Regions from separate parts of the Cellulomonas wangleii genome, predicted to be linked through region 3. Evidence: riboswitches for the same ligand, from Rfam matches in the RefSeq annotation. Region 3 holds a riboswitch; each other region holds the start of a gene.
The links. Region 3 has a riboswitch for thiamine pyrophosphate ahead of KG103_RS01100 (thiamine ABC transporter substrate-binding protein). Riboswitches for the same ligand answer to the same signal wherever they lie in the genome.
Positions count from the first base shown of each region.

Region 1 (2,190 bases), 1.5 Mb from region 3:
CCGCGACCTCGACCGCCTCGCTGATCGCCATGCCGAGCGACCCGGTCGTCGTCGGGTCGGCCGCGAGCATCGCCCGCCCCGCCTCGGTGAGGTCCGACGGCGACGGGTGGCACGTCGCGCCGTACGTCTCCATCTGCATGCGGCGGTACGGCTTGGCGTCGTAGGACGCCCGTACCTGCCACACCTCGAGGTCGAGGCCCAGCAGCGCGCACGCCATCGACAGCGACGCGCCCCACTGCCCGGCGCCCGTCTCCGTCGTCAGCCGGGTGATGCCCTCGACCGCGTTGTAGTACGCCTGCGCGACCGCCGTGTTGGGCTTGTGCGAGCCGGCGGGGGAGCCGCCCTCGTACTTGTAGTAGATCTTCGCCGGCGTGCCCAGCGCCCGCTCGAGCCGCAGGGCGCGCACCAGCGGGGACGGCCGCCACAGTGCGTAGATCTCGCGGACCGTCTGCGGGACCTCCACCCAGCGCTCGGTCGAGACCTCCTGCGCGATGAGCGCCATCGGGAACAGCGGCGCCAGGTCGTCCGGGGTGAGCGGCTCGCGCGTGCCGGGATGCAGCGCCGGCGGGCACGGCTCGGGCAGGTCCGCTGCCAGGTTGTACCAGTGCGTCGGCACGGCGGACGGCACCACGGTGCCGACCGGGTCGGTCAGCGGCGCGGGTCGGGTGGTGTCGGGGGTCATGTCGCCTCGCAGGTTCTGGCGCGCACGCGCGCTGGTCGGCGCGGACCGCGCACGGCACCCGGGGGCGCCGGCGACCCGCACCCGTGAGCGTAGCGGCGGCCTCACCTGCCCGGGGCCCCCGGGCGGGTGAGGCATCGAGGCGTCCGCAGGGCGAGACCTGCTCTCGGCAGCGTCACCGCCGGCGGGCTAGGGTCGGCGGCGAGACACGGGGTGCCCTGTACCGAGCAGGGCTGAGATCACACCCGTCGAACCTGATCTCGTTCGTACGAGCGAAGGGATGTCCGCCATGACGTCTGCCCTGCCCACCGACCTCGCCGCCGCATGTGGCGCGGCCCTCGACGAGCTGCGACGGCGTACCCCGCTCGTGCAGTGCCTGACGAACGAGGTCACGACGAACCTCGTCGCCAACGCGCTGCTCGCGATCGGCGCGTCCCCCGCGATGGCGAGCGTGCCGGGGGAGGCCGAGGAGCTCGCGGGCGCCGCGGGCGCCGTCCTGGTCAACCTCGGGACGCCGGGGCCGGACCAGCGTGCGTGCCTCGCCCCGACGGTCGCGGCTGCCGCGGGGGCTGGTGTGCCGTGGGTGCTCGACCCGGTCGCGGTCGGTGTCCTGTCGGTCCGGACGCGGCTGGCCGGCCACCTGCTCGGCGAGCGTCCGGCCGTGGTGCGCGGCAACGCCAGCGAGGTCCGCGCGCTCGCGGGCTTCGTCTCCGCCGGTCGCGGTGTCGACGCGCGCGACGACGTCGACACCAGCGCCGACGCCGCCGACGCCCTCGCGCGGCGCACCGGCGGGGTCGTCGCGGTGTCCGGGCCGGTCGACCTCGTCACCGACGGCATCACGCACGTGCGGCTCGCGGTCGGTGACCGGCTCCTGACGACGATCACCGGGTCCGGGTGCGCGCTGGGCGGTCTCGTCGCGGCCTTCACGTCGGTCGCGCCGCCGCTGACCGCGGCCGTCGCGGCGTCGGCGGCCCTGGGGCTCGCCGCCGAGCGCGCGGTGATCGACGCGCGCGGCCCCGCGTCGTTCCAGGTCGGGCTCCTCGACGAGCTGTACCTGCTGACCCCGGACGACCTCGCGTGCCGCGTCGCGGCCGCGCAGCGGATCGGCGTGCCGGCATGAGCGCGCTGCCCGCGGGCATCTACCTCGTCCTGGACGCCGACGTGTGCGGACGTGCCGGACACCGTCCCGCGGACGTCGCGGGCGCTGCGGTCCGTGCCGGTGTCGGCACCGTCCAGGTGCGCGCCAAGCGGGCGACCGCCCGTGAGCTCGTCGCGCTGACCGTCTCGGTGGCCGACGCGCTGCGCCTCGCGGGTCCCGCGGTGCTCGTCGTGGACGACCGCGTCGACGTCGCGCTCGCGGCGCGGGCGCGCGGCGCCCACGTCGACGGTGTGCACGTGGGGAGGCGTGACCTCGAGGTCGACGACGCGCGCGCGCTGCTCGGTCCGGACGCCCTGGTGGGCGCCTCGGCGGCACTGCCCGAGCACGTCCGGGCGGTCGCGGGCGCCGACTA
Region 1 covers NZ_CP074405.1:1,783,538-1,785,727, forward strand. The annotation lists gene KG103_RS08215 (TrpB-like pyridoxal phosphate-dependent enzyme) at 1-682, opposite strand, end outside; TPP riboswitch at 879-977, shown strand; gene thiM (hydroxyethylthiazole kinase) at 969-1,799, shown strand; gene KG103_RS08225 (thiamine phosphate synthase) at 1,796-2,190, shown strand, end outside.
Region 1: another riboswitch for thiamine pyrophosphate. It lies ahead of thiM (hydroxyethylthiazole kinase); the one in region 3 lies ahead of KG103_RS01100 (thiamine ABC transporter substrate-binding protein).

Region 2 (2,190 bases), 990 kb from region 3:
CAGCCCCGCCTCCCGCAGCGCGAGCCGCAGCAGGTACTCCCCCGTGCCGCCGCGGTTCACCGCGACGGAGCGCCCGGCCAGGCCGGCCACGTCCGTGACGTCACCGTGGGCGACGATGCCCTGGGTGTCGCCCGCGTCGTGCTCGACGGCCACCACGACGAGGTCGGGTGTGCCGGCGAGCGCGGCGACCACGGCCGTGGTGGAGCCGGAGACGACGTCGACGTGGCCCGCCGCGAGCGCCTCGGCGGCGGGGGCGAAGGCCGGGAACGACGGGGACACCGCCAGGTCGACGCCGACGTCCGCCAGGTGCTGGGCGGCCAGGCCGTCGTCGACCGCGAGCGTCAGCAGGTTCTGCGTCGACAGCGGACCGACGCGCAGGGTGGTGGCGGGTGCGCCGGTGGGCGCGGACGACCCTCCGGACCCAGCGCCCGCCGCGGCGCAGCCCGCCAGCGCGAGCACCGCGACCACGGCCGACGCGGACGCGCCGGGCGGACGGGGGCGTGACCGGGTGCGGCACGGGACGGCTCCGCGCGGTGCACGGCGGGGACGGGGGCGCGGTGTCATGCGGGCTCCTGGGTCGGGGGTCGGGCGGGTGGCAGGGGATGCCGGGCCGGCGGGGGCCCGCCGGGGGCGTCGGACGCCGGGACGGCAGGGGTGGGGGCGACGGCCCGGGCGACGGGCCCGGGAGCACGCCAGTGCAGCGCCCGGTGCTCCACACCGCGCACCAGGGCGTCGGTGACCAGGCCGAGCACCGCGTACAGCGCGACGCAGACGAGGACGACGTCGGTGCGCGCCCACGTCCGGGCGTCGGTGAGCAGCGCCCCGACCCCGCGGTCGGTGGCGACCTGCTCGGCGACGATCACCGCGACCCAGCCGGTGCCCAGGGCGAGCCGCACGCCGGCGAGCACCGAGGGCAGCGCGCCGGGCAGCACGACGCGCCGCACGGTGACCCACCGGCCCACGCCCTGCGCCGCCGCGACCTCCCGCAGGCGGGAGTCGACGCTCCGGGCCCCGGTGACGGTCGCGACGTACACGGGCACGGCGCTCGCCAGCACGACGAGCAGCACCTTGGGCGTCTCACCCAGCCCCCACCACACGACCAGCAGCGGGGTCAGGGCGGTGAACGGCACGGCCCGCACGGCCTGCAGGGGCCGGTCGACGACGTCGTGGCCGATCGGCGACAGCCCGGCGACGAGCCCGAGGACCAGCCCGGCCCCCGTGCCGAGGAGCGCACCCGCCGCGAGACGGCCCACGCTGACCGCGAGCGCGGGCAGCAGCGTCCCGGTGGCCACCAGGTCGGCCGCGGCGCGCGCGACGTCGACCGGTCCGGGCAGCACCCGGGGGTCGACCGCACCCGTCGCACTGGCGGCGGCCCACGCCACGAGGACGGCGCCCAGGCTGCACCACGCGCGCCAACCACCCGTCCGGCGGCCCGAGGCCCGGGTCACGGCGTGGCCCCGTCCGCGGTCGGGGCCGTGCGGGTCGGGGCCGTGCGGGTCGGTGCAGCCGGGGTCGGACCGGCGGGTGCTGCGGGCACGGGTGTCTCCGGTGGGTCGGTGCGGGCGCGACGGCACCGCCTCCAGGCGCGCGTCACCCCCGCCACGACGACGCGGGCGGCAGGACGTGCGCGGAGGCGTGCGCCGCCCACCGCGCGCGGCGGTACGGGACGGGCACGACGACGCCCGCCCGCGTGACGTCACGCGGGCCGGCGTGGGCGGGTCAGCCGGCCCCGGGACCTCGCCGTGCTCGCACGCCGGGCAGGCCGTGCGGGTGCAGGGCGTGCGGGTGCAGATGGGCGGACGGCAGCGGACGCATGGGAGACATGCGCGACATCCCTTCGCTAGTGCGACCTAGATCAGGTTCGACGGGTGTGATCTCAGCCGCGGATGCGGCACCCCGTGTCACGACGCCGCCGACGCTACCCCCGGACGTCCGGTTCGTCCGCAGGCGTCCGCACTGTGGCCGCGCACGCCGACGACCCCGCCCGGGACCTCCCGGACGGGGTCGCACCCGACGCGGCGACGGACGCATCAGGGCACGTTGCCGTGCTCGCGGAACTCCCGCCAGACGTTCTCGAAGAAGTCGTCGTCCTCCGGCACGGGACGCCGCGGTCGCCACCGGAAGACCGGCAGCCCCGCGGGGTCGTCGGCGTCGCGCGGCGCCACCGGCGCCCAGGCCCGGCCGTCGTCG
Region 2 covers NZ_CP074405.1:3,327,408-3,329,597, forward strand. The annotation lists gene KG103_RS15330 (ABC transporter substrate-binding protein) at 1-468, opposite strand, end outside; gene KG103_RS15335 (ABC transporter permease) at 561-1,337, opposite strand; TPP riboswitch at 1,816-1,909, opposite strand; gene KG103_RS15340 (FAD-dependent oxidoreductase) at 2,031-2,190, opposite strand, start outside.
Region 2: another riboswitch for thiamine pyrophosphate. It lies ahead of KG103_RS15335 (ABC transporter permease); the one in region 3 lies ahead of KG103_RS01100 (thiamine ABC transporter substrate-binding protein).

Region 3 (2,190 bases):
GGGTCGACGGCGAGCGCCGCGGCGGGGACGGGCACGGTCAGCCGATCACCGTGTCGGACCACGTGGCGAGCCACTGCTCGCGGTGCGCGGTGACGTCGGCGGGTGCGACCTCGAAGGGGTCGTCGGCCAGCGGGGCCCACGCGGCCCACTCCTGCGGCAGCTCGACCGTCGAGCTCACGGGGTACATGTACATCGACCCCGGGATGTCCGCCTGGACGTCGTCCGAGAGCAGGAAGTCGAGCAGCGCCGCGGCACCCTCCGGGTTGGCGGCACCCGCCAGCACACCCGCGTACTCCACCTGGCGGAAGCACGTGTCGAGCAGCGCGCGGGTGGTTGGGGCGTCGGCACCGTCGGGCACCGTGAACGGCGGCGACGACGCGTAGGACAGCACGACGGGCCGCGGTCCCTCACCGCCGCCGGCGGTGAAGTCGGTGTAGTACGCCTCGGACCACCCGTCGGCCACCTGCAGGCCGTTGTCCCGCAGGCCCGCCCAGTAGTCCGCCCAGCCGTCCTCGCCGAACGCCCCGACGGTGGCGAGCAGGAACGCCAGCCCCGGGGACGACGTGACGGGGTCCGGCACCACGACGAGGTCGCGGTACGCCGGGTCCAGCAGCGACTCGAGCGTCGTGGGCTCCGGGACGCCCCGCTCCGCGAACCAGGCCGTGTCGACGTTGAGGCAGACGTCACCGAGGTCCACCGCGGTCAGCGCGCCGGCGTCGTCGCCCGGCACCGCGTACGCGGCGGCGTCCTGCGCCGCCGGGGCCGTGAGCTCGGCCGGCACCAGGACGCCCTCGTCGAGCGCGCGCGACGCGAACGCGTTGTCGATGCCGAACACCAGGTCACCCAGCGGGGCGTCCTTGGTGAGCACCAGCTGGTTCACCAGGGCGCCCGCGTCGGCCTGCTGCACCACCTCGACGCGCAGCCCCGACTCCTCCTCGAACTGCTCGAGCAGACCGTCGGACAGCGCGAAGGACTCGTGCGTCACCAGCGTGACGGTGCCGGCGCCGTCCGTCGGGTCGTCCGCCGCGCCACTGCCGACGGCGGAGCAGGCCGTCAGCGCGACGAGGCCGGCGGTGGCGACGAGGCCCGCCGCCGCGCGCCGGGCCGGGGTGGTGCGGCGCCGGGTCGTGCCGTGCTGAGGGCTGCCGTGCTGAGGGCTGCGCGCCCGGGGGGTGGTCATGCGTGTGGTCCTCCGTCGTCGTCGGAGGGGTCCCGCGCCGCCGTCCCACGGCGATCGCCGCACGGACGACACCACGGGAGGAGAGACAAGCCCGACTCCCTACGCCGGTATCACCCGGATCAGGTTCGAGGGTCTGCGGTGGTCCGCACTCTCAGCGTCCTGCCACCGTCACCGGCGACCGACGCTCCCCTGTCGTTCGCGGACGATCCTAGCCCCGACCTGTGCGCCGGCCGGATCCCGGGTAGCGTCCCTGCAGGCGACGACGACGGAGGAGAACATGTCGGACGACGGGAACAAGCAGTCGATGACCGCGAAGATCGTGGGCGCGGGGGTCACCCTCGTCGCCGCGTGGGCGGTCCAGAAGCTGATCGACGCGGTCTGGACCAGGACCAAGGGGCACAAGCCGCCGTCGCCGGACTCCACGGAGCCCGACATCAAGTTCGGCGAGGTCGCGACCGCGGCCGCGATCAGCGGTGCCGCGATCTCGCTGTCGCGCGTGCTGGCGACGCGCGGCGCCGCGAAGCTCGCCGGGCGCGCCGCCCGGCGCTGACCCGCTGCCGCGACGCCCGGGGACCGCTCAGTCGTCCCCGGGCGTCCGGCCGGGGCGCGTCTCCCCGAGGTCGCGCGACAGCTCGTCGACCACCAGCAGGTCGTTGCGGACCTTGCCGGTGCGGAAGCCCGCCCGGCCGACCATGTGCGCGGCGACGGGTGCGGTGAGCATCTGGAAGATCGCGACGAGCACCAGGGCCCACACGGCCCCGCCCTCGCGCAGGCGCAGCGCCAGGCCGATCAGCACGAGGATCAGCCCGAGCACCTGCGGCTTGGTGCCGGCGTGCATGCGCGACAGCAGGTCGGGGAAGCGCAGGGCGCCGACCCCGGCGGCGAACGCGAAGAACGCGCCGCCCAGCAGGCAGACGATCGAGGCGACGTCCGCCACGGTGCCCCACGTGTCCTGGCTCATCGCGTCTCCTCGTCGGCCGGGCCGCCGTGGTGCTCGGGGTCCGGTTCCT
Region 3 covers NZ_CP074405.1:243,220-245,409, reverse strand. The annotation lists gene KG103_RS01105 (ABC transporter permease) at 1-35, opposite strand, end outside; gene KG103_RS01100 (thiamine ABC transporter substrate-binding protein) at 38-1,180, opposite strand; TPP riboswitch at 1,260-1,381, opposite strand; gene KG103_RS01095 (DUF4235 domain-containing protein) at 1,458-1,730, shown strand; gene mnhG (monovalent cation/H(+) antiporter subunit G) at 1,758-2,141, opposite strand; gene KG103_RS01085 (monovalent cation/H+ antiporter complex subunit F) at 2,138-2,190, opposite strand, start outside.